One region of the Brevibacillus sp. FSL K6-0770 genome, then DNA from elsewhere that is predicted to be linked to it. Evidence: riboswitches for the same ligand, from Rfam matches in the RefSeq annotation. Region 1 holds a riboswitch; each other region holds the start of a gene.
What was found. Region 1 has a riboswitch for thiamine pyrophosphate ahead of thiO (glycine oxidase ThiO). Riboswitches for the same ligand answer to the same signal wherever they lie in the genome.

Region 1 (9,889 bases):
TGATCTGGGCATTCAGCATTTGTTTGCCCAGCGTAATGCCTTCGATGGTCGCCGTCTGTCCGAGCTTCAGCTTGCCGACATCCGATTCGTTGATGTCAGCTTGGATGAGCAAGTTGTCGAGATTAGCCAGTGTCAAAATTTCCGTGCCTTTGTTGACGTATTGGCCGTTGTCCGCCGCGACGCCAATAACGGTTCCGTTCGCAGGTGCGACGACAACGCTCTGGACGCGTTCTTTTTCCAGTTGAGTCCGTTCGACGGCCAGTTTGTTGATTTGTGCCTGCTGAGCGGCGATGTCTTCTTTGCGCGGCCCTTTTTGTTTCAGGGCGGACTGTTGTTTCGCCACATTGAGGGCGGACAGCGCGTTGTCCAAGATAGACTTCGCCTTGTCGACTTCCTGCTGAGTCGAAGCGCCCGAGGAGAACAATTGATTCATCCGGTCGTATTCTCGCTTGGCCGCATCGTACTCGCGCTGTGCCTGCGTGACCCGCTCGCGCTCCTGTGCTACTTCTTCCGGTTCTACGCCGATCTGGGCTTTGGCAAGATTGGCTTTTGCGACTTCCATCTGCGCTTCGAGATCAAGCAGTCTGCTGTCCACATCGGTCGTATCAATTTTGGCGATGATCTGGCCTTTTTTGACCTTGTCGCCTTCTTTGACGACGAACTCGCGCAACGTGCCGTTCACATTGGCGTACTGCTTCTGCTTGTCCTCCACGATGACGATTCCGGAGGTCAAGATTTTGCTTTCCAGAGCTGATTTGGTCGGTGTTCCGATGTTGACGGGCATGCCCATGGCTTGCTGAGAACCCATCATGTTGAGTCCAACGAACCCTGCCCCTAACAGGACGACAACGGAACCGATGATCCACCACCGTTTTTTCATTTTCATTTCCCCTTGTTGTTCTAAAAAGAAACCATTATTTCATTGCTCGAAGTAGTTTTACGGAAGGCATGGAAAAAGGTAACACTTTTGCCGAATCGTTCACGATTTGCTCACATTTTGCGATGTTTTGACGGAAAGTAACTTTCTCGCTTTTTGCGTGATAAGATAAGAAAATAGATGACGTTCCTTGGGAGGGGAGCCATGAACCAAGCGATTCGATTTGATTATTCCAATGCACGCGGCTTTGTGAGACAGCATGAATGGGAGCAGCTTGCGCCAGCAATCGGGCAGGCGCATGAAATGTTGCACAAAAGAACGGGTCCAGGCAGAGACTATCTTGGCTGGGTAGATTGGCCGAACAAATACGACCGCGTCGAGTATGAGCGGATTCGCCAGGCGGCGGCACGTATCCAGGCTGACTCAGATGTGCTTTTGGTAATTGGAATCGGGGGTTCATATTTAGGAGCGAAAGCTGTACTGGACGTATTGGGCCACAGCTTTTACAACTTGCTGCCGAAGTCGAAGCGGCGATCGCCGGAAATTTATTTTGTCGGCAACAATATCAGTCCGGTGTATATCTCTCATCTGATGGACGTGTTGGAAGGAAAAGACGTCTCCATCAACGTCATCTCCAAATCGGGCACGACGACAGAGCCTGCTATAGCTTTTCGGCTGTTGCGCAATTGGCTGGAAAACAAGTACGGCCGCGAGCAGGCGAAGAAGCGAATTTACATTACGACGGACAAAGCGCGGGGGGCCTTGAAAAAGCTTGCGGAAGATGAGGGCTACGAGAGCTTTGTCATTCCCGATGACATCGGCGGGCGTTTTTCTGTCCTGACAGCAGTCGGACTATTGCCGATCGCCGTGAGCGGCGCCGACATGGATGCCCTGATGAAAGGAGCGCAAGATGCGAGCGAGCGGTACATGGTCATGGATTTGGCCGAAAATCCGTGCTACCAGTATGCGGCGATTCGCAACGCCCTGTACCGCAAAGGCAAAACGGTGGAGCTTCTGGTCAGCTACGAGCCGCAGTTCCGGTTTTTCGCCGAATGGTGGAAACAGCTTTTCGGGGAGTCGGAAGGCAAGGATGGCAAAGGAATTTTTCCCGCCGCTGCCGAATTTTCCACAGACTTGCATTCCTTGGGGCAGTACATACAGGACGGCATGCGACACTTGTTCGAGACAGTGGTAACCGTAAACAAGCCAGCCATCGATGTCACGGTAGAAGAAGACCCGCTTGATGTGGACGGACTGAACTTTTTGTCCGGCAAGCGGATGGGATTTGTCAATAAAAAGGCTTTCGAAGGGACGGTGCTCGCCCACGTGGATGGCGGCGTGCCGAACCTGCTTGTCGAGATGCCAGAGGCGACGGCGTATCACCTCGGTGCCTTGATCTACTTTTTTGAAAAGGCGTGCGGAATCAGCGGCTATTTATTGGGCGTCAATCCGTTTGACCAGCCCGGGGTGGAGGCGTACAAGGCCAACATGTTCGCCCTTTTGGGCAAACCTGGATTCGAGCAGCAGAAAGCGGAATTGGAGGCAAGATTGCGCGATAACAAGACATATTTGACCGTGGAAGAGACAGCAGCGTACTTGGAGCTTCCGGAAACGTTTATTTTGGAAAAGATTCACCAGGGCAAGATTCGCGCTCTGCACGACGGCTACGAGTACGTCATCAACAAGGAACAGTTCAACCATCATATGGAAGAAATGCGCAAGCTCCGCGAGTTCGAGGAGGCAGCGCGCCATGAGACGGTTCCGGAGAGCTACGATGTAAAAGACGAGGATTGAGTGTATAGCATCTTGTCACTGGCGGCCAGGAGGACTATACTTGGTTGGTGAAATGAATATGTAAAGAAGCAACTTGGGGAGTCCTTCACGCGGGGCTGAGAGGATGGAAGCATACGACCGTCGACCCATTGCACCTGATCCGGATCATGCCGGCGCAGGGATACGGTTGCCGGCGAACAGCGCTTTTTTCTTTGGCTATACGGCGTATGAAGCCCACCTTTTCCTGCTTGGGAACGGGTGGGCTTTTTGTATGTTGCCCTGTTCAACTTGGATCAGGAGAGAGATCACAACAGCGAGGAGAGAAAAACGTGGGCGATTGTCTCATAGTGGGTGGAGGAGTTATCGGTTTAAGTCTGGCGTATGAATTGTCACGCAGAGGGATGGGCGTCACGTTGGTTGAGCAAGGAGAATGGGGCGGACAGGCGTCCTCGGCAGCAGCGGGCATGCTCGCGCCGTTGAAGGAGTTTACAGCGCCCGGTCCCATGCTCGATTTCGGCATGGCGTCTCTGGCTTATTATCCGCAGTGGGCGCAAGAGCTGGAGGAGTTTACCGGGGGCGATGTACAGCTCAGCCTGGAGGGGCTGCTCACGGTCGCGCTCGACGATGGCGAGCAAGCACAGTTGGCAGAGAAATTTCGCTGGCAAAAGGACGCGGGGCATAGCGTGCACTTTTTGACGGAAAGGCAGCAATTGGCGGAAGTGGAGCCGCTGTTGACAGACAAAGCGCAGGCAGCGATTTACTCCCCGTACGAGGGGCACATCAACAATCGCATGTTGCTTCGCGCTTTGGTGACAGCGTGCAAGCTGCAAGGAGTTGTGCTGCATTCCGGCTGTGTCGTGAGCGGCATCGCGGTAAAAGGCGGGAAAGTAGTTGGCGTGGACAGCTCGCTCGGGCCGTTGCGCGCCGCGCATACGGTGATCACTTCGGGAGCGTGGGCAGGTGTCATGCTGGACTTGCTGGGTGTGTCGGTTCCGGTGCGTCCGGTTCGCGGTCAGATTGCCGCTGTTTCCTCTGTCGGCATTCCGCTGCGCACCGTCATTTTTGGCACGACGGGATATGTGACGCCGAAAAAAGACGGCAAAATCGTGCTTGGCGCAACAGAAGACGAGAGCGGCTTTCAGCGCGAAGTGACGATGGCGGGGTTAGCCAGCATCCTGAACGGGGTCATGCCGTACGTTCCGGCCTTGCATTCAGCCGCTTTTCTGGAGGCGTGGGGCGGATTGCGGCCAGCTACGGCGGATGGCAAGCCATTGCTTGGGCCTGTACCTGGATGGGAAGGGCTGTCGATTGCCGGAGGGCACTTCCGCAACGGCATTTTGCTCTCGCCCGCCACAGCGAAGTGGATGACGGACTATCTGGAAAAAGGAGAGCGGGAGCAGCTCGCCCCGTTTTTGCCTGCGCGCTTCGTAACAGAAGAAAACGTCAGCGCACATAAAATGGGCTAGTCTTGCCTGCAAACCGGAACACCTCCCCATGGGCACATGTATATGGTAATAAAGAGCACCAGAAGGGGAGGAGTTTCCATGCAGGATGAAAAAAACCTGTACCAGGCTGACGTCCAGACGGTCAGTCTGATCAAGGATATGCGCGAAAATGTGCACAACATATGCAAAGAACACGTCGAGAAAAAAGTGCGCATTGAAGCGATAGACGGCCAGATTTTTGAAGGCGTGATCGTGGATTTTGACGATCAGAATGTATACGTTGAAGTGGACGACCCGGATGCGGAAGAAAACGACTATGAATATGAAATCGAAGAGGTAGCCAGCCGGAAATCGCCCGGCGACTGGGGAATGCATCAAGATTGGAATCCTTACGGAGGGTATCTCCCCTACGGCGGCTATCAGCCGTACGGCGATGTCAGTCCGTTTAGCAGCAGCAGCCAGCCAAATCGGCGACCTCCAGGGGGGCAAGTCAGTCCGTACGCCGATGACTGCTATCCTTACGCTCCGATGACTCCGTTTGGCAGTCCAGGTCAACCGTTTGGTCAGGTGAGTCCGTTTGGCAGCCCGGGTCAACCGTACGGTCAAATGGTTCCGTTTGGCAGTCCGGGTCAACCGTTTGGCCAAGTGAGTCCGTTCGGCAGCCCGAGTCAACCGTACGGCCAGATGAGACCATTTGGCAGTCCGAGCCAACCGTACGGCCAAGTGAGTCCGTTTGGCAGTCCGAGTCAGCCGTTTGGTCAAGTCAGCCCGTTCGGCAGCCCGAGTTTTCCGTACGGCCAGATGCAGCCGTTCCCGGACGGCAATCCATTTTTTAGTCCGTACGGCGGATTCAACCCGTACATGAGCCCTTATCCGCCTTTCCCGCCGCAGCCATGGTATCCGTTTCCGCCGCCACCACCGCCACCGCCAGTTCCTCCGGCTGCGGTTGTCGTGCCGAAAAGAAGGCGCCGTCGTCCTTGCCGCAGAGGCAAAAGAATCATTCCACTCGCTTTGTTTACATTGCTTACGATCGCCCTGCTCTAAAATCGGGAGCATGCAAGCCTCTTTGCCAGCGGATGATTGGCAGCGGGGCTTGTTGTGCGTTTGAAGAGCACGGCTGTGCGAGTACAACCTGCCCTTTTGTCGCACACTATCCATAAAATGTGACGAAGGCAGGAGGATTACCAGATGAAAAAAATACAGAGCAGTCTCCCCGGAACGAAGGCGACGTTTGGCTACTTTCGCGAGTCGCTTGAGCCGCATTTTACGCTGGCTAACTGGGACTATGAGCAAGGCTTTTTTGACCGGACGCTGGATGATCAAAACATGGTCTACCTTCGCTTGCCTGTAAAAGTTTTGCAAGGGGAGCTGGACAGCCCGGATGCGTGGCTGGAGCTTGGCGAGCCGTTTGTGTTGCGTCATGTGTACAACACAGGAGTGGAAGAAGATATCGGCTACTACGCGCCTGTCGCTTCGGCAGTGATGAACCAGTTTCAGCAGCCGATCGACAAGGATGCCGACATTGACCCGAGATGGATTCGCAAGGCGGAGGCAATCGTGAAAGAGCTGGAAAATCGCCTTGGATGACGGGTGGGCCTTGCATGAGGCCCGCTTTTTCTTTTCCGGGGGAATTTCGCGCGGGATCGTTCCAGGAAGAACGCTGGTAAAATCCATTTCGGTTTCCATGCATCTCCTTTTTTCATGTGGTATAGTGAGATCAACAAACAAGCGTACTTGACCGCTTCGAAGGATAAAAGTGAGGGCAGACCAGCATGAAGATTGCGACTGTACTGCGAAATGACGATTATACACGGGAAGTAGAGAATTTGCTCAAGGAAAAGCTGAAGGAGGCTGGCAGCTCGTATACTTTTGTGAATGGAACCGATGAGGAGCCGGATATGGTGCTCTCGATCGGCGGAGATGGAACACTGCTGGAAGCCGTTCACCAATACGGGATGGAGCCGGCCTACGTCGGGATTCATACAGGCCACCTCGGATTTTATGCAGACTGGCGGCCGGAGGAGCTGGACGAATTTGTCGACAGGTTGCTGCACGCCCAGCCGGCGATTTCGGAGTATCCGACCGTCCAATGCCGGATTGAAACCGCTGATGGCAAGCAATACGATAAATGGGCGCTGAATGAAGTTGTCTTGCGCAATGCGTCCTTGTCGACGCTGGTTGCTTGCGTCTACATTAACGGCGATGAGCTGGAGACGTTTCGCGGAGACGGCTTGATCGTCTCGTCGCCGTCAGGCAGCACGGCATACAACAAGGCTGTAGACGGGGCGATTGTGCATCCGTCGATTGAGGCCATTCAGCTTTCGGAGATCGCTTCGATCAACAACCAGGCATACCGGACGATCAACAGCTCGCTTGTTTTGCCCAAGCATCATGAAGTAGAGCTGATTGTCATGAACCCGGAGATCATGATCGGGCTGGACCGCGAACAAGGCGTGTGGACAGGCGTTCGTTCCATTACTTGCCGCGTGGGCCAGGGCAAAGTGAAATTCGCGCGCTACAAGCGCCTGACCTTTTGGGGCAGGGTACGCAACTCGTTTATCAAAGGCTAGATAGAGAGGGAGAGGGTTGCATGAAAAAGGTAGGAGCATTGCAAAGCATCTATCGCCATCCTGTAAAGGCAATGCGCGGGGAACTACTTACATCAACCGAGATCGATGCTTTTGGGCTGTACGGGGATCGCGTGTATCGCTTTTGGGATGATACACGGCCCGGAAAATTTTTGGGCGCAGACAAAGTTCCAGCTCTTATTGGCTATTCTGCAACCATGGAGGCAAAACAGAGCGAGGAAGAGTATCCGCAGGTGCGAGTCGTAGCGAGCGACGGCAGCGTTCACGAGTGGGGGGAATCGCTTTTTTCCCATGTAGCGGACACAGCCAAACGGCCCGTTACGCCTTTGCGCAGCATTCCTTCGGAGGGCAAGCAGGACTGGGAAGAACATATTTTGCTGGTGACAGACGCTTCCTTGCGCGAGATTGCCCGCCAGATCGGCAGCGAATGGGTTGACCCGAGACGCTTTCGCGGCAATCTGATCGTTGTGCTGGATGACGACGAGCCGTTTGCAGAAGATAAATGGATAGGAAAAAAATTGAAAATCAACGATGTTACGCTGCAAGTAACGATGCATTGCGTGCGTTGTGTGTACGTAAACATTGACCCGGATACGCTGCAGAGGACCCCGGAAGTATTGAAGGCATGCGTGAAGCGCCACGACAATCACTTCGGAGTATACGCTTCCGTGGTGGAGACAGGCACGGTATCCTGCGGTGACGATGTGTACGTGCTGGAAGAGTAGTGTGCAAGGAGGAGAGCAGCTATGCAAGAGACAAGCCCCTTGGAGAGAGTTCGCGCATTTGTCAAACGGTACGATCCGCAGCTGGAGCCGATTGTGTATGAACAGCCTCTTCCTACATCGGAAGCGGCCGCAGCAGCGTTGGGCAGCGAGGTAGGACAAATCGCCAAGTCGATCCTGTTTCGCTCCGGCGACCAGTTTGCGCTTTTTGTCGCGGCAGGCGATGTCAAGATACACCCGAAGCAGGTGAAAGCTGCGCTCGGTTTGGGAAAAGCGAAAATGGCTTCCATGGAGGAAGTCGAAAAGGTGACGGGCTATCGTGTCGGGGCTGTCTGTCCCTTTGCGTTGGAGCAAGAAGTGCCTGTAATCGTGGACACTTCGCTGCGGCGCTTCCCTGTCGTCTATACCGCCGCTGGCATCGCCGAGTCGCTTTTGCCAGTCACGTATGAGGCGTTGCTGGCGATGACCAATGCCGTCGAAGCAGATGTGGCGCAGGCCCCGCAAGCTCCGTAGCCAGTAGCGTAGATAAGCGTGAAAAAAGGAAGCTCTCGCAAGCTTCCTTTTTCTTGTTTCGAGCCTGTTAACGACTGAGCGAGGAATGTTCTTGCCCAAGCAGCAGCTGGTAAAAATAAACATCGTGCCACTCGCCGAATTTGAAGCCTACTTCTTGAAACCTTCCGGCAAGCGTGAAGCCGAATTTTTCATGCAGTTTGACGCTCGCTTCATTGCCGCCGACAATTCCGCTAATGACGGTATGGTAGCCCAGTTGTTCTGCCCGCTGCAAGATTTCACTCAGCAGGGCCGTTCCGATGCCGCGTCCCCGCTGTTCTGCATCGATGTAGACGGACAGCTCGACCGTTTTGTTGTAAGCGGGTTTTTCGCGAAAAGTGGAAAGGCAGCAGTAGCCGACGACTTCTTGCTCCCATTCGGCGACGATCAAAGGATGGTTTTTGTTGTGCTTGTGAAACCAGACTTCGCGCTGGGCAATGGTCTGTGGCTCCAAGTCGAATGTCGCGACCAGGTGAGTGATCGCATGATTGTAGATGCATAGCATGGAAGGCAAATCGCCCAAAACAGCGTCTCTGATGTGCAACATGGGAACCGTCTCCTTTGAGATCCAAACGATAAAAGTCACATTCTAGCGCAAAGCTTCATATACCTCCCGGAGACTCGTGTATCCGGCTTTTTGTGCTTTTGTCAAATACGTCGCCCAGAGCGTCCCGCAAGCTACGGCGTCACAATAGGCATGGTGCCTGCGGGAGATCGGGATGTCGTGCAGGGCGCAGAGGGCATCCAGCGATCCGTTGCCGATCGGGTTGCTCAACAGGCGAATGAGCAGCATCGTGTCCAGCATCCGGTGTGTCAACGGACGCCGACTCGTTTTCCACAGGGCCGACCGGAAAAATTCGCGTTCGTGGCGGGAGTGATGGGCGACGAGCGGACGATCTCCGACGAAGCGGAAAAACCGCGACAACGCCTCCAGAAGCTCGGGGGCGTCTGCGGTCATTTCGTCGGAGATTCCGGTCAGCGAGCTGACGTGCGGCGGGATCGTCCGCCCGGGATTGACGAGCGTGTAAAACGAATCTCCAAGCAGCAGCTTCTCGCCGCGCATGGCGACCGCGCCAATCGAGATGATCGCGTCTCCGTGGTCCGGGTAAAAGCCCGTCGTTTCCAGATCGACCACCACTACCTCCAAATCGGCAAGCGGTATGTTTTCGCTGGAATCGACACGCCTGGCTTCCTTGGAGATGGAGCGCAAGTACGCTTGATGCTGCTTGTCGTCCTCGCCAAGCCCCCACTTCCAGTCGCCCGGTACGCCTGTCATGCCGCGATTCATGTTCCACAGGCGGCCGATGAAATCCCATTTTGCCAAGCGCGTCTCCCCCCTATCCTTTGAAGCTGGACGGGAGTTTGGCCGTCATTTTTTGCAGGCGGATAGCCAGCTTCATCGCCTCGCGCATCGATACGGCTGAATCGGGGGAAAGCTTGCTCAGCTTGATGTAGCTGTTGCTCGTATACAGACCGTCCTCCCAATGGAGAAAGGCGATCAGGCGCAGTCCCTGGATCAGCCGAAAATGTGCCGCTACTTCGTCGCAAAAGCTTTTGCTCCACACGCCTTTTTCCGCCAGTTGGCCCAGCCTCTCCAGCGTCGAGCTGGCGAAGATGCCGTGCGCCAGGGCGAAATGCCGCACGCAGTTGACGATCGGCAAATAGATGCCGTATTTGATGTTGACGGCTCCGCGAAAACGGCCAGTGACTTCAGGCAGGACGCGCCCGAACAGACCAAGCGGCACCCGGTAGTGCAACGTGTTGCTGACCAGCCGATCCAACAAAAACGTATTGCCAGCCAAAAGCTGCCTGAATCGATCCAATACCGGGGTGAAAATAGCGGATTCCCCGTACAGCACGCGCACGTCGCTTGCCAGAAGCAGATAGCGGGCATTTTCCCAGACGGGATGCGAGATCCAGCGGTCCAACTGGTCG
Region 2 (9,889 bases), 1.9 Mb from region 1:
ACCGCATTGGCGTCCCGTGTTTTGTAGATGTTGATGCTGATGCCATTTTGGCCGTTAAAACGGCTGATCGAGTGAGCTACCTGGTCAAAGCGGACGTCCGCGATGTCGCCAAGCCTGACGTAAGCAAGCCCGTTTTTCGGATCTCCCGGGAGAAACAGCTTGGTGTCGCGAATATCTTCTACATGGAGGTAGCGGCTTACGACGCGAATGATCCGTTCTTCGCCGTCTTCGGTGAGCGTCCCGATCGGCATCGCCACGTGGCTGTCGAGCAACAGCTGCTTCAACTGGAGCGGAGAGATTCCGTAATAGTTGAGTGCATCGACGTTCGGCAACACTTTCATTTCTTGCCCTTGCCCGCCGACTGTCGACACTTTATCGACTCCGGCAATGCCTTCCAGCTCTTTTAGCACCGACTCCTTTACTTCGCTGTCAAAGGAGTCCGATCCGCTGTTTTGCTCCTTGTCTGCCACATACAAATAGTAGACAGGCTGACTGCTGAATCCTTGGATCATGACTTGCGGTCGACCTGCTTTGGCGGGAAGCGAGATGCCGGAGACTTTTCGTTCCAGCTCATCCCGGACAGCCTGTACGTCCGAGCCGGTCTCCAAATAAATTTTTAGCACGGAGCTATTGCTGTTCGAGTAAGATTCCAACGCCTTGATGCCTGATACATGACCCAGCTCTCGTTCCAACGGTTTCGTCACATCATCCAGAACGTCTTCCGGCGATGCCTCCGGGTAAGGAGTGCTGACAAGAAGCACAGGAAAAGACACATCCGGCATGTGCTCCACCTTGAGAGACATGGCAGCAACGATTCCACTTATGACGACCAGGAGGCTGATAATGATGATTGCTGTCGAGTTTCTAAGCGAAAAATTCGTGAGAAAGCGCAAGGAATGCCCCCCTTATTGCTAATAAATTCCAATTACTATATTACGCTTAAACGATTTCCCTTTTCAATAAATTTCCATTAAAATTAAAAATTGCTTTTTATTACCTTTCAAAAAATTGTGCGTTTTGGGCAATGCTGCCCCTTCTCCCACGGCATTGCCCAAAAACAATCCCGCTCCCTTAGCTTAAAAAGCCGTGCAGCAGAATATCCCCGATCGCGTGAGCAATCATCGCATACTCCAGCCCGCGCTTCCAGTAAAGGTAGCCAAACAAAATTCCCGCCACTCCGTTAAGCGCGATAGTGCGAATGAACAACAGCGGAGTAATCTCGCCAAAATAAGTGGCGGCCGCTGGCAGATGGCCTAGCCCGAACAAAAAGGCTGCACCGACAATTCCGATCCAGTACATCCAAGCCTTGGGCGAGGAGTGACGCCCAAACAGCTTGCTCAAAATCCAGACGATCAGCGTCATCATGAACAGCCGCACCATGACTTCCTCGTACACCCCGCCCTGGATGGAGGTGAGGACACCTGCCCAAATTGGCGTATTCAAGGCTTGTGCCTTTTCCGTGAGAATCGGCAAGAGCGGTTGGAAAATCAGTCGTTCCAGCAGGTAGATCATGAACGTCCCGAGCAGCCCGAAAATGACCGCTTGCACGATGCCTTGCCTGTTAAAAGTCGCACCGCCAGTTTTGTACATCCAATTTCGCAGGATCGGAGCATCGAGTCCGACCTTTCCTGCCAGCGTCAGTCCAGCCCATGCCAGCAAAAACGCCGAGATGCTGCCCTGCACGACAAACAGCACGATCACGGCGGGCAACGGCAGCGGCACCACAGCGAGCGCATCTCCCACCATCGCTAACAAATAAGGCGTAGCCGCGATAAAACCGATCGCACTGATCCCTGCCAAGAGCAAGGCAATTTTCACATTTTTCATCGTACTCTCCCCTTCCGGATTTTTTTGGCAAAGTAGTAGCTGCTCCCGATAGTGATCACAATCGTCGCCACGACGACCAGCAGCAGCGCAAACGAGTGGATCGGCTGCGGCAAAAAGGCAGTGAGGACAATGAGAATCCCGCCGAGGAAAAATACGCGGGAACCGAAATGATGCGTCATTTTCCACACTTGTTCACTGCCCAGCGCCCATGGCGTGCGTATGCCGATCAAATAATTATGGCGAAAGCGCGGCATGAAATTGCCCATCGTGATAAACAGAACGCCCAAGATCAGCGTCACAAAAATGGATATGTTTACCATATATCCGTAACCATATGCGATGATCAAACCGTGGATGACGAGAAGCGCAAACATGAGCGTATTCAAGATCGCGTCTTTGCTGCTCTCGAACTTTTGGTAGTTCTGCCTGCGCCAGAGCGAGGACACGAAGATAACGACCATCATGATCGGAACAAACGAGACACCCAACAGTTTGGGCGCAAATCCATTCGGCTCGCCATTCATGCCCCAGTGAATGGTCATTTTGTCAGGCATGGATGGATAACAGATCAGCCCCATCGCCACGCTGATCAGAAAAAACAAAATCGTCAAACCCGAGATTTTCATGTTATGACTCCTCTTTCGCATGAAATTGGATAACCCATTTCAAGAGATCTTGAAACACGGTGGTATTTAAGGAATAGTAGATGTTTTGGCCTTTTCGCTCGTCGAAAACCATCTCCGCCTGCTTCAACAGATTGAGGTGATGGGAAATGCTCGGTTTCGTCATTGCAAAATGCTCGGCGATTTCGCCAGCCGTCATGTCTTTCTCCCGCAACAAGTCAAGCATCTTTCTCCTTGTCGGATCAGACAGCGCCTTAAACGCATGATTCATGGACATAGTTCATCGATCCTACTTTCGGAACATCTTTATTAGATATTTAGAAATTTATCGAAACAACTAACCAAAAAATACCATGGAAAATATACCCAGTCAATAGGTAAAAAGATTCTCATTATCCATAAATTGTATGTTATAACTGCACAAAAACCCCGATCATCCAGCTTCCTGCGGGAACGAAGCATCGTTCCAGGAAGTTGGACGGTCGGGGTTTTACCGTTTCCTTCTGCGCTTATCGCTTATTTCACCAGATCACGCATGATCTCTTCCACTTTCACATCGGTCGTGATCAGCTTTTCTTGTTTCATCCAGTCGATCAGCGTTTGCCACGACTCGGCTGTCATCGCACCGAACTTTTTGTCGCCTGCGTCCATCAGCGGGATCAAAATATCGAGGCTTTTTGTCTCGATGTCTTTTTCCAGCGGGAACTCCGCGGCTTGTTTGGCGAGCAGCAAATCGAGCGCTTTTTCCTTGTTGTTTTTCACGTAGTCTTGCCCTTTGGCAATCGCGCGCAGGAAGCCTTCTACAGCCTGTTGCTTTTTGCCCAATGTGTCGTCGCTCGTAGCCAGCACAAGCTCATAGTAGTCCGGCACGCCGAAGTCGGATGGCTTGATCACGTTGACAGGCACACCGTTTTTCTCCAAAATGAGCTGCTCGTGATTGATGTAGCCGCCTACTACCGCATCGACCTTCTTCGCGGTCAAAGCCGGAACGATGTCAAAGCCAATATCGGTGAAGGACAGGCCGGAATCGTCCGCGCCAGCATGCTTGACGACTTGGCGAACGATCGACTCATCGAGCGGAATGGACGGATAGCCGATATTTTTGCCCGCCAGCTTTTGCGGACTGTCGATCTCGCCGTCTTTGCGCGTCATGATTACATTCAATGGATGGCGAACGAGCGCCGCTACAGAAACGACGGGAATGCCTTCCGCGCGCGCCTGAATGAGCTGCGGCTGGTAGCTGATCGCCAAATCTACTTTGCCTGCTGCCGCCATTTTCAGCGGATCGTTGCTGTCAGAAGGCATTTGCAGGTTGACCTTGAGGTTTTCTTCCTTGAAAAAGCCTTGTTCCTCTGCGGCGTACAAGAAAGAGTGCACGGCGTTCGGGTACCAGTCGAGAGCTACTGTCAGTTCGGCAGGCTCTGCCGCTTTTTGTCCCGGAGTAGCTGTTTCCGGCGCAGTCGTGCCTGCTCCGGACTGATTGCCGCACGCAGCAAGCCCGGTGGCAAGCGTCAGTGCCAAAAGCGTTTTGGTCCATGTACGAATTGGTTTCATCGTTGTTCTCCCTACTTTTCTCACTTGGATGATGGTTGTTTGTTTTTCGTGTGCGGGGAAAGCTGGCGCTCGATCCGGCCGACGAGCCAGAACAGGAGCATTCCCAGGACGGACAAGAGCAGCACAGAAGCGAACAAAGCTGGCGCCTGAAAATTGCCGGACGCCCGTCTGCCGAAGTAGCCAAGCCCTTCGCTCGCCCCCAGCCATTCGCCGATGGTTGCCCCCGCGACACTGTAAGTCGCGGCTACCTTTAAGCCGCTGAAAAAATGCGGCAGGCAGGACGGCAGCTGAAGCTTCGTGAATATTTGCCAGCGGTTAGCGCCCATCGTCTTGATCAGTTGCAACATCTCTTGATCGGTGGAGCGCAGACCGTCATACGTGTTGACGACGATCGGAAAAAACGTAAACAAGATCGTCACCGCGATTTTTCCCGATAAATCGTACCCGAACCATAAAATAAATACGGGTGATAATGCTATAATTGGGATCGTTTGGGATATGACGATATACGGATAGACCAGTCGTTCGATCAGTTTGCTCATGCTCATGGCAAAAGCCAGCAGCACACCAAACACAATCGAGACGGACAGCCCGAGCAGCACTTCTTTCAAGGTCGCCCACAAGTGCACACCGAGCAGCGACTCGCGCAAATCCCAAAGCGCCACAACAACCGTGCTTGGCGGCGGCAAAATGAACGGAGGCACGGCAAATATGCGGCAAACGGCTTCCCACGCGGCGAAAAAGATCGCGATGGAGATGCCGAACCAAATTCCTCTGCTCATCTTGCCTCCCTCCCCAGCAATTGTAGCTTGGTCTGCTCAGCTCGCAGCAAGCCCCAAATTTCTTCGCGCAAAGCCAAAAAGGCTGGTTGATTCCTGCTCGTGACAGAGCGAGGACGCGGAATGGTGACATTCAACTCTACGGGTGTGCGGATCGGCTTGCCGAGCAGGACGATCACACGGTCTGCAAGCAGGATCGCTTCGTCGATGTCATGCGTAATCATCAGCATCGTGCTGCCTGTTTCCTGCCACTTGTCCATCAGCCACTCCTGCATGTCCAGGCGCGTAATTCCATCCAGCGCACTGAACGGCTCGTCGAGCAGCATGAGATCGGTACCGGACAGCAAGGCACGCAAAAAGGAGACGCGCTGCCGCATGCCGCCGGAAAGCTGGGCCGGATAGGCATCCGCCCAATCTTGAAGTCCGTACCTGGGCAGCTCCTGCCGCACCCGCTGCTGCGCTTCCTTTTTGGACATCCCTTTGATTTCCAAGGGCAACGCCGCATTTTCCACAATCGTGCGCCACGGCATGAGCAAATCGCGTTGGGGCATATAGCCTACTTGCCCCAACCGCTCGTCCATCCGTGCCTCCCCCAGCCGGATTTCTCCCTGGTCAGGCTGCAAAAGTCCTGCGATCAGCTGGAACAACGTGCTTTTTCCGATCCCGCTTGGCCCGATCATGCTGACGAACTCGCCTTTTTTCACCCGCAGATCAAAATCTTCGAGAATCGGCGTATGGCTGTACGAAAAGCGGACTTGGGAAAAAGCTAGTTGATCGCGCACGGCCACATTTCCTCTCTATAGGCCATATCCCAGAACATGTACTCCATCTTGGACGTATTGACGAAATACTCTTCCAGTCTCGCCAGCTCCTGCTCGTTTTTGCCCTCTGCCAGCTCGTTCATGATGTCGATCAGCCAGATTGCCAGCTGACCGAACTCATCCGAGCTGTACATGCGCACCCACTCGCCATAAAGCTCGTGATCGACTGCCCCTTCGACCTGGGCCAATCGCTTGCCGATCTCCCAATAGCTCCACGTGCACGGCAGCAGCGAGCTGACCAGTTCTGCCAGCGAGCCTTGATGCGCGACACGCAGCATGTAGCTGGTATAGCCGAGCATGACAAAAGACGGCTCTGTCGCTTCCAGCTCCTCGCGGGAAATTCCGAAGCGCGCTGCGTATTGGCGGTGCAGCTCCATTTCCGTGTTCAGCGTCGACTCCTGCAAAGCGGCAAAGCGCGCGCTTGTTTCCAGATCGTATGCTTTCACGCTTGCGAGCGCAAACATTTTGGCGTAGTCGATCAGGTAGATGTAGTCTTGCTTCATGTAAAATTTGAATGCGTCCACTGGCAATGTCCCGTCACCAAGTCCGGTAACAAACGGATGCTGGTGAACCTGCTCCCAGATCGGAGCCACACTGCGCAACAAACGGTCTGTAAAAGTCGCCATGCTTCCTCACTCCTTTGCTTCCTTCGGCGTATTGCACCAACTGGCGATGAAGCGGGCCATGATCTGGGCAAACTGGACGAGCTGGTCAGGATCGATCGATTCGTCTACGGCGTGCGCATGCTTCAGTTCGCCTGGCCCGAACAGGACAGCGGGGATTCCGGCATGGGAGAACCAGCCAGCGTCCGTGACCGTTGGAGACATGTCCACGACGGGTGCCGCGTGCAGCTCGCGCTCATAAGCCGCTTGCAGCTGGGCGAGTGCCGGATGATTGGCGTCTAGCTCTAGGGAAGGGAAAATTTCTCCCCGCTCCTCGATCATGGAGCGACCGCCCCAGCGAAACACGGGTGGATGTTCCCGCAGCCACACATCGGCCGCCGCCGCTCTTCTAATATGATCCTCGATCTCGCCAATCATTTGCTCGTATGATTCGTTCGGATAAAAGTGAACCGTAATCCACAAGGCGCAACGGTCGGCGATAAAGGCCGCGTGTCGGCCTCCTTCGATGACGGCCGGGTTGATGGTGTTGCTGCCGGCAGGAAAACCGGGATACGCTTTCATCACAGCCCAGTCGCGCTCCAGCTCTTGCAGAGCCGAGATTACCTTCATCATTTTCTCAATCGCAGAAGCTCCGCGCACTCGTCCTCCGGCATGGATCGTCTGTGCCCGCATGCCGTCGTGCAGCGTAGTCGGGCTTTCAATCGTAATCCAGCCAGTGATGACGCCACCCTGCCCTTGCATATGCAAGTTGCTCGTGTCGACGACGACTGCGTAGTCAGCCTGGTAGCCGCGTTCAATGGCAACGAGCGTCCCCGCCTCTCCGGCTTCCTCTCCAATCACGGATTGGAACAGCAGATCGCCTGCCAGCTCGACGCCATGCTCGCGAAGCATTTGGATGGCGAACAAACTCGCAGCGAGCCCGCCCTTCATGTCCGCGACCCCGCGTCCGTACAAGCGACCGTCTGCGCCGAGCGTCAGCGAAAAGGGCGGATACGTCCAGCCCGTTTCGTCTCCAACCTCGGCCACATCGATATGCCCATTGACAATCAGGCTGTTTGCCCGCGCCGAATCACGGCCCGAAAGACGACCTACCACGTTGTCGTCGCCGGGGTAAACCTGGAAGCGATCCACCGCAAAGCCCATGTCTGCAAGCTGGCTTGCGATGACGGATTGCGCCTCGTCGCTGTTTCGCGCAGGCGGACTGACGGTCGGCTGGGAAACGAGCTTTGCCAACAGGGCGAACAGCTCGTCCTTGCGATTGGCGATCGACTCTACCGCTTCTGTCAGACGATCCACGCTACTCAATCATCCCTTCCACCGGGCTGCTCGCTTGCGCGTAACGTTTTTTCGGGATGCGTCCTGCCAAAAAGCCTTTGCGTCCCGCTTCCACGCCCAGCTTCATCGCTTCTGCCATCAAAACCGGATTGTCCGCGAGAGCAACAGCCGTATTCAACAAGACACCGTCTGCGCCCAGCTCCATTGCTTTCGCGCAATCTGCCGGAGAACCGATTCCCGCATCGACGATGATCGGCACTTTGGCGTCCTCGATGATGAAGCGCAGATTGTTTTCGTTGACGATTCCCTGGCCGGAACCGATCGGCGACGCTCCTGGCATGACGGCATGAACGCCTACATCCTGCAAGCGCTTGGCGAGAATCGGATCGTCGTTCGTGTAAGTCAACACGATGAAGCCTTCCTCGACCAAAATTTTCGACGCTTCCAATGTGCCGATCGGATCAGGCAGCAATGTTTTCGGGTCACCGATGACCTCTACCTTGATCATGTCGCACAAGCCGGACGCTTTCGCCAGGCGGGCGATGCGCACCGCTTCCTCGGCTGTATAGGCTCCTGCTGTATTTGGCAGCAGAGTGAATTTTTTCAGATCGAGCTGTTCCAAAAAGTTCGGTTCTTGCGGATTTTCCAAATTCAGTCGGCGAATGGCGAACGTCAAAATTTCCGCTTCCGACACTTCCACCGCTTTCCCTTGCGTTTCCAAGTCTGCGAATTTTCCAGTTCCGAGCAACAAGCGGGAGCGAAACTCGTAAGGTCCAATTTTCAAAGTATCCATGATGATCATCCTCCTCCGACAAAATGAACGATTTCGATGCGGTCTCCATCGGCAATCGGCGTTTGTTCATACAGGGAGCGGTCGATAATTTCTCCGTTGCGCTCCACGACCACGATTTTCTCTTGCAGGGAATACGAAGCGAGCAAAGCGCGAACCGTATTGATTTCGGCCGAAAGCTCTGCTGTTTTTCCATTCAGCACAACAACCATTGTATTCCTCCTTCTTGGTGGCACTTGCCGAGGGACAAAAAACGGCTTCCCTCGCCTGCCGGAAGTCACTCCAGTCAAACGGTGGAAGCCGTATACGTATCCAAACGGACAGATGGAATAAAAAAACCATCCGCCGTGGGATGGTTGAGTTGATCTCATCAACTGGTGCGCATCCTCTGCGAAAAATCTCGCAAACGACCGCCCTAGTGAAATCGATTCATATACCTCTTCCTCCGCTGGCATGACCCAGGTCAGGTTCAACGGTCAGTAACACACTCGTTACAATCTCAGCCAACGACGCTCGGCCCCCGTTTGGTAGTAAACCTATGCAATTGTCTTACGTTCGAGTATTACAGTACCACTCTATTTCGGGTTTGTAAAGGTTTCCTTGTGCATTGCTTCCAGTTCCGTCAGGCAGCGCTGTGCCCAAGCCGCCATTTTTCTCAGCTTGTCCATCTCGCTCTCCATGGCGATGCGCACAGATTCTTTGTACTCGGGCACCTCGCCGTTGTAACGCATCACTGCCGACACCGGGGCCATGAATTTTTCCAGATAAGAAAGCGCTGGACGCTGGTGGAACAGCGGCACGTCTACTTCATAGGAAGTGTGCAGATCGCCCTGTTGCGGGTACTTCGTCACCGCCAGCACTTTGACCAAAAGTTTTGTATCGTGAATTTCCAGCACTTCGGCGATGTATTCTCCTGTCCGCTGTTTGACGCGGACTTTGTCTCCGGGATTCCAGAACATGATAGACTCCTCCTTGCATTGTCGTTATGGTTGCGCGTCGTATTAAGCCAGCAGCTGGGCAAGCAGCTTGCGCGCGTGGGCAATTACTTCGTCAGCATGCGGCTCGGACTGTCCGCCGCCTTGGGCCATCGCCGGGTTGCCGCCGCCTTTTCCGGCAATCAATGGCAAGGTGTCTTTGATCAGCTGATTCACGGCGACATTGACTTCTTGCCCGCGTGCAAACACAAGCTGGGTTTTGTCGTCTGTTGCAGCCGCGAGCAGGCAGACGGCATCTGGAGCTTCCGCGACCATCAACTGGGCAAACTGCTGCAATTGCTGGATTGATTTGTCCGGGAACACACGGGCGATCACGCGCGCGCCACCCTCCCGCTCAGCCGTGGCGAGCTGTTTTCGCACCTCGACCTCAAGCAATTGTTTTTCCACTTCGGCGAGCTTGGCTTTTAGCGAATCGCGCTCGGACAAAACACGCTCCGCCTGGACGATCAGCTCGGCCTCGCTCGTGACGAGCAGCTTGGCCAGTTCGCGGACAGTCGCCTGCTTGCGCGTGTAATCCCGCAAAGCGCGCAAACCGCAAATAAATTCCAGGCGGATGTTCCCGCGATGGCGCTCCCAGCCGAGAATTTTGATGGCGCCCACCT
Region 3 (9,889 bases), 2.7 Mb from region 1:
GCTGTCTTCGTCCTCGCTTATGATAGGATCATCTGCCAAAGCAAAGGTCTCGGAGAAGTCTATTGCCGCGTGATGGGTAAAAGGATTCAAGCATCGGGCGCAGACGAAATCGACATCGGCCTTCATGCTGCCTTTTACATAGTAGAGGTTACCGAGCTGTACAGCTTCGCCCTCGGCATTCACAGGAGTGATCCCGCGAATCTCGTTATGGCGACCTTTCAGTTCTGCTGCATCGAGCGTCAACTGAAACGGCAGTGCCTCTCCTTTTCGGTGTTCCAACTCTGCTAACTTAATGTTCATAGCACTTCACCTCATGCACAACAAGGATGATTATAGCCCGTGCAAAAAGCTTTGTCAACCATTTTTCCTTGACAGCTTGTTTGCTCAGGAAGATTTCGGTTTTTGTCCATCCAGATACGCAATCGCATCCTTTACTGTCTTGATGGGAACGATCTGCATGGAAGTTCCAATCCGTTTTGCGGTAGCCAGCGCTTCCTGATAATTGGAGGTTGCATCAGGCGTATCCTCGGGTGCAAAGAAAATTTCCGCCCCTGCTTTGTCAGCCGCGATGACCTTGTGGTTGATCCCGCCGATCCGGCCGACTGTCCCATCCAGTGAAATCGTGCCTGTACCGGCGATTTTATAGCCTTTTGTCAAATCCTTCGCCACATCGAGCTGATCCAAAATCTCCAGCGTCATCATCAGCCCGGCAGATGGTCCACCGATCCCTTGCGACGCGATCGTTACTTTTTTCGGAATCACGATCTCTTGCTTGTTGTCCGGACGCACCCCGATGCCGACGGACTTCGACTCTGGCAGTGGTTCCAAGGTTACCATCGTTTTCCCTTCTTGTCCATCTCTTGTATATGTAATCTCGACCTGATCGCCTGCCTTTTTGCTGGCGAGAGCTTGCAGCAAATCTTTGGCTTCGGCGGTGCGCACTCCATCGACGGCGGTGATGACGTCGCCGATTTTCAGCACTTTTTTGGCGGGAAGTCCTTCGATTGTGCCCATGACCCAGACGCCTTCTTTTTCGATCTTGACATCGTAGCCAGCCAGGCGAAAAGCGACCGCTTCGGCGATCTTTTGCGAATTGTCCATCACGGCTTGCTCGCGGCGGACGAAGTCTTCGTTGTCCTCCCCTTTGCTGACCACCAGCTCTTTCGGCATCAGTTCGGCATCAGGCGACATGTTCGCGTAGACGTACCAAGCGAGATTCGCCTCACCCATGCGCACAGTCGTAAGCATGAACGCGCCTGTTTCGTCCTTTTTGCCGCCTTCTACGTCGATCATCGGGCCTAGCGCGATAGCCGAGCCTGGCCTTGTCACATAGTAATTGGTCGGGATAAAAAAAGACAGTCCAGCCACAATCACAATCAAGGCCAAAACCCAGCTAAAGCCTCTGGCTCCTCGCGATCTGCGCGTTTGTCTATAAAGTTGGTCCTCGTTCATCCGTTTTCCTCCCAGTTCGCAATCAGTTGCTGGATGCGCTCTGCTTGTGCTGCACCCTCGCGTTCCCCGAGTTCGATGATTTCCTCCACGCCAGAGTAGGCAATACTGCTATAATGTCCAACATCCGGGCGGATTACGATATCCGCAGCAATGATCCTGTGGCGGAGAATTTCCCGTTCCATCACATCAATCGTCTGGGCAATGACGTCGAAGATGCTGTTCACCTTCATTGGCGTATCGACCTGGGCCACATCGACTGCAATGACGATATCCGCTCCCATGTCTTTCAGCACCGTCACAGGCACGCGGTCAATGACACCGCCATCGACCAGCAGACGCCCGCCAACCTTTTCCGGGACAAATATGCCTGGAATGGAAATGCTCGCCCTGACTGCCTGATCAATCGGCCCATCGCGGAATACAACCCGTTCGCCGGATTCGATGTCAGTCGCCACAATCGCCAAAGGCTTGCCCAGTTCTTCCATCCGCTTCCCGTGAGTGAGCAGCTTGATCAACTGCTTGATTTTCTCTCCCGCGACAAACCCCATGCTCGGTACGGTCAGATCAAGCCAGTGCTTGCGCTTCAGATTGAGCGCGAGCTTCGCCATCATGTGCGGCTCGATTCCGTTTGCATACACCGCCGCAATCAAACTCCCCATACTGCTGCCCGCAAGCATGTCGATCTCGATTCCTTGCGCCTCGAATGCTTTCAAGACACCAATATGCGCAAAACCGCGGGCCCCGCCTGAGCCTAGCGCTACCCCCACGGTTGGCTTTCGCTTCGCCGTCATGCAAACACCTCCTGTAAACAGCCTATGTGACCATTCCCTGTTCCTTTCACACTTGAAAGATACAAGCCTCACGCATAGATCATCAGCCTGTCACGTAGACATGTACTATGATCTTTTCGTCGACACAGGAGGATTCCATGTCACGCCACTCACCGTTTTTCACCTTGTTGCTTGCCCTCTCGACAGTCGCGCTCGTCTTGACCCTTGTCATTTACTCGCAAATTTCTTTTGAAGCCGCCGTCCGTGGACTCAAAATCTGGTGGGAGGTCGTATTCCCGTCCACGCTCCCGTTTATCGTCCTCTCGGAAATATTGATGGGACTCGGAGTCGTTCACTTTGTTGGCGTGCTGTTGGAACCGTTGATGCGCCCTTTGTTCAATGTTCCGGGAACAGGCGGATTTGTGCTCGCCATGGGCTTTTCATCGGGATATCCGGTGGCAGCCAAGCTGACTACCCGCTTGCGCCAGCAGAGCAATATCTCCAAAGCGGAAGGGGAACGGCTCGTATCTTTTACGACGACGGGAGATCCGCTGTTTGTCATGGGCGCGGTGGCAATCGGCTTTTTCCACAGCGAGCAAATGGGAGTCGTCCTCGCCTTGACCCACTATTTGTCGGCAGTCATCATGGGGCTGATTTACCGTTTCCACGCGCCGTTTGCTGCCATAACCAAGCCTTTGGAAAAAACGAATTTGCCCCTCCCGCTCCGCGCGCTGCAAGCCATGCACCGGGCGCGAATCCGCGACGGTCGGCCGTTTGGCAAACTCATGGGGGATGCCGTGCAGTCAGCGCTCAACACCTTGCTCATGATCGGTGGCTTTATCATCGTGTTCTCTGTGTTGATTCAGTTGTTTCAAGCGATTCACCTGACCCAATTGATCAGTACGTTTCTCGCTATTTTCCTCGGTCCCTTTGGCTTTCCTCCCGCCTTTTCCAAAGCCATCGTCGCCGGGCTGTTTGAAGTCACGTTGGGCGCGCAGGCAGCCAGTGTCGTTCCCGATGCCGTATCCATGGTCTGGAAAGCTGCGATCGCCAGCGCCATACTGTCCTGGGGCGGACTGAGCGTCCATGCGCAAGTCGCCAGCATTCTCAGCGAAACAGACATCCGGGTAGCGCCTTATTTGATTGCGCGTGCTCTCCACGCTTTATTGGCTGCCATTTTGACCTTTGTTTTCTGGCAGCCGCTGGTCAAAGCGAGCAACTGGTTTTTGGAAAAAAGCGTTCCCGTCTTCGTGCCGACCACTTCCGGAATCCCCGTTACAAGCTGGTGGGAGACGATCGCTTTTTCTGGCACGCTCGCGGCAGGGGTGGCTGTTCTGCTTTTCGGCATCAGCTTGCTCACCCGTTACTTTCGCAGCAGCAAGCCGAGGTAAACTCGGTTACTCGCTGGCCAATTTGCGCTTGAGCGCTTCTTCAATCGCTGGCGGCACCAGATCGGCGACACTTGCCTTGTACCTTGCCACTTCTTTTACGATGCTGGAGCTGAGATACGAATACTGATTGTTGGTCATCATGAAAAAGGTCTCGATCTGATCGTCGAGCTTTTTGTTGATGGAAGCAACCTGCATTTCGTACTCGAAGTCGGACACAGCGCGAAGACCGCGAATGATCACTTTGGCTCCGCGCTTGTTCATGTAATCGATCAGCAAGCCGTCAAAAGAGTCGATCTCCACATTGCTCATGTCCGCTGTCGCCTGACGAAGCATCTCGACGCGCTCCTCTACGCTGAACAGGGAATTTTTTTTGGAGTTGATCAGAACTGCCACGATGACTTTGTCAAACACTTTTGCCCCCCGACTGATAATGTCGAGGTGTCCATATGTAACCGGATCAAAGCTTCCCGAGCAAACGGCAATCGCCATGTTGCCTCCCCCTTTTTTCTGTGAAAAACGTCTCGACGTTTTTCATGAAATGGAATGCGACCGCAAAAAGCGAGGCGTTCCTATGCTTCTTGCTGCGGCTCGTAATAGTACAAAGTGACCGCTGTCTCGCCGTACGTAGCCTCGCGATCTTTGACGCAATCGCCGATGGCAGCGGGAAACGAGTCCTTGCTGTCGTGTTCGGCGACGATCCAGGCACCTGCTGCGAGCAGACCAAGCTGTTGTAGCTGAGTGATTTCTTCCACGATGTTTTGCTTCGCATACGGCGGGTCCAAAAAAACGAGATCAAACGGCTGCTCCCGCTTTGCCAATTGCCGGATGGCTCGATCCGCATCCATGCGGTACATTTCTGCGTATGCATCAAGGCGGCAGGCGCTGACATTTTGCTTGACGACAGAAAACGCTTTGGCATCGCGCTCGACGAAGACAGCTTTGTCCGCTCCCCTGCTTAACGCCTCAATGCCCAAGCTGCCTGTGCCGGCATACAAATCCAATGCCCAGCCCCCATCAAAGTACGGGCCGATCATGTTGAAAATCGATTCTTTCACTTTGTCGGTCGTCGGACGCGTTCCGCTTCCAGGGACGGCCGCAAGTTTTCTACCTCTGTGTTCTCCTGCGATGACGCGCATAATTGTTCACCTGTTCAAAGAAGTTTGTAGAAGATAAATGCCGCCTGTACCAAGGCCGTTCTGCCTTCAGGCTGATATCATACTATCACAACTGCCTACCCCCGTAAAATTGGCAACTGGAAAATTTATGCCGGCTTCAGGTATACGAGACGCAAAGTTTGGAAAACATGATGGATAGCGACGCAACGGTGTCGCTGACAACCGCGGAGAAGACTTACGTTTCCCCATAAGCTCTTCCTCCGGTTTCTCCTCTCCCATAATTGAAAGGCAGTTCACTTAGGCGCGCGGCGTGTCTGATAGGAGCATTCCGTGCCATCGCTCCCTTCGCGGGAGGAGTTGAACAGCTGCCCCATCGTCATTTGACGAGGGGGTATTTTTTTGTTCCCGGCATGCGCATACTACTTGCACATGTTCCAAAAGGGGGAATTGACATGGCAGCAAAACAACCGTCCGAGCAAAAGCTGAAAGCAGCCAAAGCCCAGTCCATCGCGGATCGTACAGGCATTGGCAGCGAAGCGGCACGCGAAATGCAATCGCGGGCGGACCAGTCCGACATCGTCAAACACGGGCAGTAAAATCGGGCAAAAAGAACGCAACCAGCCGTCCCATGCGATCGGCTGGTTTTTTCATGGAATGGAAAGCAAGCTCGTCTGTGTCAATGTTTCCCGCCTGCATTTCCCTCGCGGCTTCGTCTGGCTGCCTACAAACAATAAGCAAAACGGCCGCACCCATCTCATCACTTACCTCGTAGCAGCATCCAGCCCCAGCCTTATGCCACTACCGAATCGGGAGGAATCGTATGCACACCGTCTGGAAAGGATCAATCAGCTTCGGCCTGGTCAACATCCCGGTTCGCATGTTTACGGCGACAGAAGAACGGGATATTCGCTTCCGCCAGCTGCACAAGGAATGCAACACCCCCATCAAATACACGAAAATGTGCCCGCATTGTCAGCGGGAAGTGGACGCCAGCGAGATCGTTCGCGGCTACGAGTATGAAAAAGGCCACTTCGTCATGATCAACGACGAGGACCTGGAGGCGATCACCCCCGAAACCCGCCGAGCTATTGAGATTCTCGATTTTGTGGACTTGTCGGAGATCGATCCGGTTTACTTTGACAAAAGCTACTTTCTGTCTCCTCAGGACACAGGAGAAAAAGCGTACGCCCTGCTTCGCGCCGCGATGGGCCAAACCGGAAAAATCGCGATTGCCCAGGTGACGATGCGCAATCGGCAAAGTCTCGCCGTCATTCGGCTGTATGAGCATTGCATGATGCTGGAAACGATTTTTTATCCTGACGAAGTACGGCCAGTCAATCAAGTGCCTGCCTTGCCAGAGGCGACCATCCCCTTGGCGGAAAACGAGCTGAAAATGGCAACCGAGCTGATCGGCAATATGACCGTTCCGTTTGACCCAGCCAAATACACCGATGAATACCGCAGCGAGCTGCAAAAAATGATCGAGAAAAAGCTGGAAGGCCAGGAGATTGCCACGGCACCGACCGTCGCTCGGACGAATGTCATCGACCTGATGCAAGCGTTGAAGGAAAGTCTCGCTTCTACCGCAGGCACTTCGCCTGGTCCGGTAAAAATCGAGCCTGAGCCTACGCCAGCAGCAGCGAAACCGAAGCCAAGCCGCAAGCGCGCAACTCCCGCAGAGCCGACCGCAGCAGCTCCCAAGCAAATGCCAGCGCAAAGCGAGGCGATGACCACAACCAAAAAGCTGCGTCGCAAAAAAGCGACTCCCGTGTAACGCCATGCAAAAAAACCTGCCCGATACGGACAGGTTTTTTGCTTATTTTTCGACCAGTTGCTGCTCTGGCTCGATATGAATATGAACGGTATTGATTTTGTGCACACGTCTCATGCGTTCTTCGATGTGTTCGGTGATGGTGTGGCTTTCTACCACATTAAGGTGCGGCTCCACATGGATCACGACGTCAACCAGCACGCTGCTGCCGTGGTAACGCGCTTTAATATCGCTAATATCTTTTACTCCGGCGATGGACGAGATCGTCTCTTTCAGTTCCCCCAACTCTTCTACGTCAAAGCCGTCAGTCAAGCGATGGGTCGCTTCCCGGAAAATATCCCACGCTGTTTTCAGGATGATGACTCCGACTACCAACGCAGCCAGCGGGTCAAGCCAGTAAAGCTGGAACTGCGCCCCCGCAACGCCCACAAACGTCCCGATGCTGACGAAGGCGTCCGAGCGATTGTCTGCGGCCGCAGCCAGCAACGCCTGACTGTTTGTTCGCAAAGCGAGCTGACGGTTGTAGCGGTACACGCCCAGCATGATCGCTGCTGTCGCCAATGCCGTCCAGCCTGCGAGCAAATCCGGTGCCGTCGTTTTTTGATCAAACAGCGAAGGAACCGCTTCCGTCACGACTTGCAAGCCGACAAACAGCATGATGAATGACGCGACCAAGGCCGAAATCGTCTCCGCGCGAAAATGGCCGTACGGGTGATCGTGGTCAGGCGGCTTGCGGGCAATGCGCAGGCCGATCAGGACCGCAATCGATGCCACCACGTCTGTCGAGTTGTTCAAGCCATCTGCCATCAACGCTTCCGATCCCGTCAGCACAGCAACTCCTATTTTTAACGCCGAGCAAAAGATATAGGCAATAATACTGACCCACGCGCCCCGTTCCCCTTGCTTCAGATCCGAATATACATCCACACCCCATCACCTCAAAAATCTCAATCACTCCGTTCGCTCAAAAGACAAGAACGAAGCGTCATAAAGCAGTTTCTTTTTGATCGAATTACATCGTAACAGACGCGATTCGTGTGGGTCTACAGAAACAGTTTTAGTCCGATTCATGAGTATAGAGGGGGGGAAAATGTGTTGCCCTGTGGCAATTTTTGTTGGAAACTTTTTCTTGCCAACGATGGGCGTTCTCCGGTATCCTAATCTTGCAATCACAACTACAAACAAGCACGGGAGCTTGGAAATCACCAGGCTGAGAGGATGGTACTGTGCCATCGACCGTTGAACCTGAACTGGGTAATGCCAGCGGAGGAATGTCCATATGACACGACAAGTGACGTGTATCTTTTTGCAAAATACCCGTTGCTTCTCTACTCTCGCGTCTGGCGTCGCATGCTCCCATGCGGCGTTTTTTTCGCGACGGGCCTCTTTCGCCTCCCTACAAGGTTCGCGCTTCGTGCAACCACGCCAAGGAGGTTTTTTCATGTCATCCATTTCATCTTTTCCCGGAAGCCGCAAAGTATACGAGGTCGGCAGTCGCCCTGACATCCGCGTGCCGATGCGCGAAATCACCCTTCAAGCAAGCGAAGGGTTGTTCGGCCCTACCCCCAATCCGCCTTTGCGCGTCTACGACACGAGCGGCGAATACACCGCTGACGGATATGTCGCGGACATCGAAAAAGGCTTGCCGCTAGTGCGCAAAGCGTGGATCGAGGAACGCGGCGATACGGAAAGCTATGTCGGCCGGGAGCCACAACTTGTCGACGACGGAATCAGAAGCAGCGAAAAAGCGGTGACGATGCCAGCTTTTCCGCGCGAAGGCTATCGGCCCAAACGCGCTTTGCCAGGAAAAAATGTCACCCAGCTTCACTACGCCCGCCAGCAGATCATTACGCCAGAGATGGAATACATCGCGATTCGCGAAGGAGTGACCCCCGAATTTGTCAGAGCCGAAGTAGCTGCCGGGCGCGCGATTATTCCGGCCAACATCAATCACCCGGAAGCGGAGCCGATGATTATCGGGCGGAATTTTCACGTCAAAGTCAACGCCAATATCGGCACGTCGGCCGTAAGCTCCTCGATGGAAGAAGAAGTGGAGAAAATGATTTGGTCCGTGCGCTGGGGCGCCGATACGATCATGGATTTGTCGACCGGAAAGCACATTCATACGACCCGTGAATGGATCATCCGCAACAGCCCCGTGCCAATCGGTACCGTACCGATTTACCAGGCGCTGGAAAAGGTCAATGGCAAAGCGGAAGATCTGACCTGGGAAGTGTATCGGGATACATTGATCGAACAGGCGGAACAAGGAGTCGATTACTTCACCATCCACGCTGGCGTTCTGCTGCGCTACATTCCTTTGACGGCAAAACGCGTTACCGGGATCGTCTCGCGTGGCGGCTCCATTTTGGCGGCTTGGTGTCTCGCCCACCATGAAGAAAACTTTTTGTACACCCACTTTGAAGAAATTTGCCACATTCTCAAAGCGTACGACATCAGCGTCTCGCTTGGAGACGGTCTGCGCCCCGGCTCGATTGCGGATGCCAATGACGAAGCGCAGTTTGCCGAGCTGGAAACACTCGGGGAGCTGACGAAAATCGCCTGGAAGCACGACGTGCAGGTGATGATTGAAGGGCCTGGTCACGTTCCGATGCACCTGATTCGCGAGAACATGGACAAACAGCTGGAGATGTGCCACGAAGCTCCTTTTTACACGCTCGGGCCATTGACCACTGATATCGCTCCCGGTTACGACCACATTACCTCTGCGATTGGCGCAGCGATGATTGGCTGGTTCGGGACAGCGATGCTCTGCTACGTGACGCCCAAAGAGCACCTGGGACTGCCGAACAAGGAAGATGTGCGCAACGGCCTGATCGCCTACAAAATCGCCGCTCATGCAGCCGACCTGGCCAAGGGACATCCGCGAGCCAAACAGCGTGACGACGCGCTGTCCAAAGCCCGCTTTGAATTTCGCTGGAACGATCAATTCAACCTGTCTCTCGATCCTGAGCGCGCCCGCGAATATCACGATGAGACACTGCCTGCGGAAGCAGCCAAGTCTGCGCACTTTTGCTCGATGTGCGGCCCGAAATTTTGCAGCATGAAAATCTCGCACGACATCCGTCAGCAAGCGCAGGAGCAGGAACAAAACGAGCCTGCGGCTATCGCGGCAGGCATGCAGGAAAAAGCCCGCGAGTTCCGCGAGCAAGGAAGCCAGTTGTACCAATAAACGCCTGGAGGTGGCAAGACATTGAATGAAGCCTTGCGTTTGCGCGCTGAAATCGCTCGCCTGGAGGTGGATTTGGAAAGTCTGAGACGCCAGCTGTTCCATTTGCAAAAAGAATGCGCGCACGAGTTCGTCGAAACGTCGCTGGCGCGCACCTGCTCCAAATGCTTGCAAACAGAAAGCCTCTATTATTAGAGCAC

Region 2: linked by a shared signal. The riboswitch ahead of thiS (sulfur carrier protein ThiS) and the one ahead of thiO (glycine oxidase ThiO) in region 1 are both predicted to bind thiamine pyrophosphate.
Region 3: linked by a shared signal. The riboswitch ahead of thiC (phosphomethylpyrimidine synthase ThiC) and the one ahead of thiO (glycine oxidase ThiO) in region 1 are both predicted to bind thiamine pyrophosphate.

What each region holds. Positions count from the first base shown of each region.
Region 1 is NZ_JBBOBQ010000001.1:896,930-906,818, forward strand. Features, by position in the region: gene NST23_RS04555 (efflux RND transporter periplasmic adaptor subunit) at 1-880, opposite strand, end outside; partial or broken gene NST23_RS04560 (glucose-6-phosphate isomerase) at 1,082-2,431, shown strand; gene NST23_RS04565 (excisionase family DNA-binding protein) at 2,453-2,671, shown strand; TPP riboswitch at 2,736-2,852, shown strand; gene thiO (glycine oxidase ThiO) at 2,980-4,116, shown strand; gene NST23_RS04575 (hypothetical protein) at 4,195-5,139, shown strand; gene NST23_RS04580 (YugN family protein) at 5,284-5,682, shown strand; gene NST23_RS04585 (NAD kinase) at 5,868-6,665, shown strand; gene NST23_RS04590 (MOSC domain-containing protein) at 6,686-7,408, shown strand; gene NST23_RS04595 (YbaK/EbsC family protein) at 7,430-7,918, shown strand; gene NST23_RS04600 (GNAT family N-acetyltransferase) at 7,986-8,501, opposite strand; gene NST23_RS04605 (exonuclease domain-containing protein) at 8,544-9,278, opposite strand; gene NST23_RS04610 (DUF294 nucleotidyltransferase-like domain-containing protein) at 9,292-9,889, opposite strand, start outside.
Region 2 is NZ_JBBOBQ010000001.1:2,817,136-2,827,024, reverse strand. Features, by position in the region: gene NST23_RS13870 (efflux RND transporter permease subunit) at 1-893, opposite strand, end outside; gene NST23_RS13865 (CPBP family intramembrane glutamic endopeptidase) at 1,072-1,827, opposite strand; gene NST23_RS13860 (SdpI family protein) at 1,824-2,453, opposite strand; gene NST23_RS13855 (autorepressor SdpR family transcription factor) at 2,455-2,721, opposite strand; gene NST23_RS13850 (ABC transporter substrate-binding protein) at 2,967-4,004, opposite strand; gene NST23_RS13845 (ABC transporter permease) at 4,025-4,786, opposite strand; gene NST23_RS13840 (ABC transporter ATP-binding protein) at 4,783-5,565, opposite strand; gene tenA (thiaminase II) at 5,550-6,230, opposite strand; gene NST23_RS13830 (acetylornithine deacetylase) at 6,237-7,532, opposite strand; gene NST23_RS13825 (thiazole synthase) at 7,525-8,295, opposite strand; gene thiS (sulfur carrier protein ThiS) at 8,301-8,504, opposite strand; TPP riboswitch at 8,716-8,826, opposite strand; gene kapB (sporulation phosphorelay system protein KapB) at 8,868-9,251, opposite strand; gene NST23_RS13810 (alanyl-tRNA editing protein) at 9,294-9,889, opposite strand, start outside.
Region 3 is NZ_JBBOBQ010000001.1:3,553,983-3,563,871, forward strand. Features, by position in the region: gene NST23_RS16625 (YceD family protein) at 1-300, opposite strand, end outside; gene NST23_RS16630 (SepM family pheromone-processing serine protease) at 385-1,452, opposite strand; gene NST23_RS16635 (patatin-like phospholipase family protein) at 1,449-2,243, opposite strand; gene ylbJ (sporulation integral membrane protein YlbJ) at 2,381-3,613, shown strand; gene coaD (pantetheine-phosphate adenylyltransferase) at 3,620-4,102, opposite strand; gene rsmD (16S rRNA (guanine(966)-N(2))-methyltransferase RsmD) at 4,183-4,749, opposite strand; gene NST23_RS16655 (hypothetical protein) at 5,181-5,324, shown strand; gene ku (non-homologous end joining protein Ku) at 5,549-6,502, shown strand; gene NST23_RS16665 (cation diffusion facilitator family transporter) at 6,545-7,426, opposite strand; TPP riboswitch at 7,677-7,788, shown strand; gene thiC (phosphomethylpyrimidine synthase ThiC) at 7,941-9,692, shown strand; gene NST23_RS16675 (hypothetical protein) at 9,714-9,884, shown strand.